2 regions of the Methylobacterium sp. ME121 genome follow, and region 2 is predicted to be linked to the other one. Evidence: predicted binding sites of a transcription regulator. Region 2 holds the regulator's gene; the other holds the start of a gene.
The links. Region 2 encodes LexA, which represses DNA repair genes until DNA is damaged. Its sites were predicted from a motif close to TGTTCNNNNTGTGTTCNG; they were not measured.
Positions count from the first base shown of each region.

Region 1 (2,453 bases), on a different contig from region 2:
GCCGTTCCGCGGCATCCTGCTCGGCCTGTTCTTCCTGGGCGTCGGGATGTCCCTCGACCTGACCGTGATCGCCGCGAACGCCGGTCTGATCCTGGCGGGCGTCGCCGCCTACATGGCCGTGAAGGGCCTGCTCATCTACGGCGTGGCCCGGATTCTGCGCGCCTCCCATGCCGAGTCGCTGGAGCGCGCGGCCCTCATGGCGCAGGGCGGCGAGTTCGCCTTCGTGCTGTACGCGGCCGCCGCGAGCGCCGGCATCATCGACGGCACGACCAACGCCGTCCTGACAGCCACCATCATCCTGTCGATGGCGATCACGCCGCTGATGGTCGTCGCCTTCGACCGTCTCGGCCCCAAGGCCGCCCTGTCCACCGACGGCGTCGAGGCGCCCGAGGATCTCGTGGGCAGCGCCCTCATCGTCGGGTTCGGTCGCTTCGGTCAGATCGCCAGTCAGCCGCTGATCGCGCAGGGCTGCTCCGTCTCGATCATCGACACGAACCCGGGCAACATCCGTCTCGCCGAGGGCTTCGGCTTCAAGGTCTATTACGGCGACGGCACGCGCCTCGACATCCTCCACGCGGCCGGTGCCGCGACGGCGCGGGCGATCCTGATCTGCGTCGACGACACCGCCATGGCCAGGCGCGTCGCGGAGATCGCCAAGGCGGAATTCCCCCTGGTACCCGTGCTGGCGCGCGCCCGCGATCGGGAACACGCCGTCGAACTGATCCAGGCCGGCGTGGCCTACCAGATCCGGGAGACTGTCGCCTCGGCCCTGCTCCTCGGCGAGCAGGCCCTCCTGACGACCGGCGCCGACCCGGAAGCGGCCAGCGCGATCATGGAAGAGGTCCGGCGCCGCGACGCGGAGCGTCTCGATCTTCAGGTCGTCGGCGGGCTCTATGCCGGCCGGGAGCTCATTCACGGCAACAAGACCGTCTCGGCGCACGGCGCCGGCTAGTGGGCGACCGGGTCTCGGTTCCACGCCAGCAGGATGCCGGCCCGTCCCGGCAGGTCTTAGGGGCGGGAAGACCGTGTCGCGCAGCCGGGCGTTCGGAGCCTTCGGGGCGCCGAACGCCCGGCCGTCGATGGCGCGGCGCACGCAGGCGAAGATCCGGCGACACGGCATGCCCGGTGCACCCGGCGGCCTCGCCCGGCTCGGACACGACCGCGCCCGGAGGGAGCCACCGCGCGCCACGCTCCTCCGTCCGACGGGCTGCGAAGGCAGAGCCTCCAGGCGTCCGCGACGGTCTCGACCGATCCGATGCGTCGGCTCGGCGAACGGAGCTCTCGTGACCGGCGCCGCAGGCGCCCCCGCGGTGCCGCGGCCTCGGCTAACCCTCGATCGATGGCGCCGGTTGCAAGCGGCACCCGTCTGGAACAAAATGGGAACCACCGCCCGGTGCGGCGACAGTCCTATCGGTCAGCGACATGCCACCTCCGAGCTCCGGTCGCACGCTGTTCTTCTTCGAGAAGCCCTCGGCGATGCGCCAGCTGCAGCGCTTCTTCCGCTCGCCGAGCACGGTCTGCGTGGCCGCGGAGGGACACCTGCTGTCGGCCGAGGAGCCGGGCAGCATCCGGCCCGAGTGGAAGCCCTGGCGCTTCGACGTCCTCCCGATCGTCCTCGCCACGATCCCGGTCGGCTACGGGACGAACCGGTCCGGCCAGTCGCACGAGTCGAAGATCGCCGCGATCCGGCAGGCGCTGACCGGCGTCGAGCGCGTGATTATCGCCACCGATCCCGGTCGTGAGGGCTCGATGATCGCCTGGGAAGTGCTCGAGCATCTCGGCTGGCACGGGCGTGTCGACCGGCTCAAGCTCGGCGCGCTCGACGAAGTGTCGATCCGACGCGCCTTCGCGGCCCTGGCCAAGGATCCCGACTCGGGCGAGCGGGACTACGCCGCCTACCTCGAGGCGCTCTGCCGGCAGTACGAGGACTATCATCTCGGCCTGAACGGCACGCGGGCGATCTCGCTGCGCCTGCGCCCGCCCGCCTTCCGGGAGCCGTGGCGCTTCGGCGGCGTGCAGACGCCCACCCTCGCCATCCTGACGGATTTGGAGGAGCGGATCCGGTCCTTCGTGCCGCAGGACTTCTTCAAGGTCGCGGTGCACCTGGCCACCCGCTCGGGCGCGGAACTCACCCTCTGGCACGCCCCGAAGGAGCGGATCTTCGACGCGGCGATCGCCGAGACGATCCGGTCCGCCGCGGCGACGTGGTCGGGCCCTCTGGCGGTCGCGCACAAAGATGTCCGGCGAGCACCGCCCCGGCTGTTCTCGAAGGATACCCTGGCGCGGCGCTGCGCCAAGCGGTTCGGCTGGGACCCGCAGCACACGGCCGGCGTCGCCCAGGACCTCTACGATCAGGGGTACCTCAGCTACCCGCGCACGGAGTCCGAGCACCTGCCGGAGGGCCAGGCCGGCGATGCCGCCGCGGTCATCGCGGCCGTCACGACCGTCCTGAC
Region 1 covers NZ_BBUX01000011.1:1,366-3,818, forward strand. Annotated here, with positions in the region: gene ME121_RS10020 (monovalent cation:proton antiporter-2 (CPA2) family protein) at 1-952, shown strand, start outside; gene ME121_RS10025 (type IA DNA topoisomerase) at 1,423-2,453, shown strand, end outside.
Region 1: a site for LexA is predicted at 1,368-1,385, ahead of ME121_RS10025 (type IA DNA topoisomerase). Genes of this name have one in related genera too.

Region 2 (2,453 bases):
CGCTCGTCTCCCTGGCGGTGATGCCCGCCGCGGTAATCGGCTGCCTCGCCTATCCCTTCGCCCTCGACCGGCCGGTCTGGTGGCTGATGGGGCAGGCGGTGGCCGGCATGCTGGCGATCTCGGACTGGATCGCCGGGTTCGAGCGGGCGAGCCTGGTGCTGCCGGCCTTCGGCGCCGCAGCGCTGACCCTGCTGACCGCGGGCCTGCTGCTGGCGACGCTGCCGGCCTCCCGCCTGCGCTGGCTCGCCGTGCCGCCGGTCCTGCTCGGCCTCGTCCTCGCGGCCCGGCCCGACCGCTACGACCTCTACGTCGACCGGCAGGGCGCGGGAGCGGCGGTGCGGGGTCCGGACGGGCGGCTCGCGGCCCTCGGAAGCCCCTCCGGCTTCGTCCTCGAGCAGTGGCTGAAGGCGGACGGTGACGGGCGGCGGCCCGCGGCGCTCATCGTCCGGTCGGGCAGCGGGCGCTGCGACCGGCTCGGCTGCACCGCCCGGCTGCCGGACGGGCGGGCGGTCGCCCTCGTCCGGGACAGGCGGGCCTTCCCGGAGGATTGCGCCCGCGCCGCGGTGCTGATCACCTTCCTCGCGGCGCCGCCGACCTGCACGGGCCCCCTGGTGATCGATCGGCAAGTCCTCGCCGCCCGCGGCGCCGTGGCCCTCCGGACCGACGGCGACGGCTTCGCCGCGCGCTTCGCCCGGGACGACGGGCGCGCCGTGCCCTGGCGGCCGGCCCCGGGACGCGATCCGGGACGCGATCCGGGACCGCCGCGGCCGGTCACCGCGGAGCCGGGCGACCGCGCCGCGGAGGACGGGGCCGCCGCGCCGGGCGGAGACCTCGCTCCCGGCGACGCGCCGGCCGAGCCGCTTCAGTAGCGGCGGACGAGGCTGACGAGGCGGCCCTGGATCCGGACCCGGTCGGGCCCGAGCACGCGGGTCTCGTAGGCCGGGTTGGCGGCCTCCAGGGCGATCGAGGAGCCGCGGCGGCGCAGGCGCTTGAGCGTCGCCTCCTCGTCGTCGATCAGCGCCACGATGATGTCGCCGGTATTGGCGGTGTCCTGCTTGCGGATGACCACGAGGTCGCCGTCCAGGATCCCGGCCTCGACCATCGAGTCGCCGCGCACCTCGAGGGCGTAGTGCTCGCCGCCGGCCACGAAGTCCGGCGACAGGGTGATGGCGTGGCTCTGGTTCTGGATCGCCGAGACGGGCGTACCGGCCGCGATCCGGCCCATGACGGGGATCGAGATGGCCCGGCCGGACTCGTCGATCATCCGCGTGCTCGCCGGGGCCGGCGGCTGCTTGGACTTGCCGCCCTCGACCACGCTCGGCGTGAAGCGGCGCGGCTCGGCGGGGGTCTGGGGCGCCGGCGCGGCCTGCGTCAGGCTCTCGGGGATGCGGATCACCTCGATGGCGCGCGCCCGATTCGGCAGGCGCCGGAGAAAGCCGCGCTCCTCCAGCGCCGTGATCAGCCGGTGGATGCCGGATTTCGACTTGAGGTCGAGGGCATCCTTCATCTCGTCGAACGACGGCGGGACGCCGCATTCCTGCATCCGGCTCTGGATGAATCGCAGGAGGTCCAGCTGCTTGCGCGTGAGCATCGACGGGGGACTCGCGGCTTGGCGGACCGCCACGTGACGGTCTCCGAAACAAATCACGAACAGGTTAAACGTTCCGCAAGTGTTCCGCAAGAGCGGCACCGCCACGCTCGGCGCGCTGCGGCGCGCCCGCGGGACAAGGCGGAGAAACGCATTGACGGCGCAAGCGGAGCCGTTTCAATGCACCGCGGTGCCCCGCCGGGCAGGCGGCGGATCCGGGGCGCGGGCTGGGACCCTCTTGGAATGACGAGGATGCGACGACCCGCGGCTCTGCTGCCCCTCGGCCTCGCCGCCCTCGGCCTCGCCGGCTGCACCACCGGGTTCTCCTACATCTCGCGGAACTACGTGGCGCTCACCCCCCAGGTCGTGACGATCGGCTGCAAGGAGCCCTACGAGGTCTACGACAACCGGCAGCTGCGCCGGATGCTGATCGTCTCCAACGCCCTGCGCGAGTACACCGGCTGCAATCTGAGCGAGGTCCGGATCGATCCGGAGCCGGACGCCACCCGGGTGAAGCGCTTCCGCACCGCCGCCCGGGCCTATCTCGACGAGACCGTGCGCGAGGATTGCCGGATCACCGGCGAGACCGTGTTCGATCCGCTGAAGACCGAGTTCGCCTACGCGTGCGACGCGCCGATCGAGAAGCGCGGCACGGTGGTCCCCCGCCTGCCGGGCCGCAACCCCGGCCTCGGGGTGCGCTGACCGGCCGGCGGCGCGCCGTCAGGCGCCCGGCTTCGGGAAGGTCCGCTCAGCCGCGTCCCCGGCGGCGGCGAGCAGGGCGCGGGCGAAGGCCCGGGCCTCGGCCCGGTCGAGCACGATCGCGGCGGTCACCGGCGCGCCGCCGAGGTCGGCGAGGGCGAGTTCC
Region 2 covers NZ_BBUX01000010.1:49,868-52,320, reverse strand. Annotated here, with positions in the region: partial or broken gene ME121_RS09630 (ComEC/Rec2 family competence protein) at 1-869, shown strand, start outside; gene lexA (transcriptional repressor LexA) at 863-1,591, opposite strand; gene ME121_RS09620 (hypothetical protein) at 1,841-2,290, shown strand; gene ME121_RS09615 (hypothetical protein) at 2,309-2,453, opposite strand, start outside.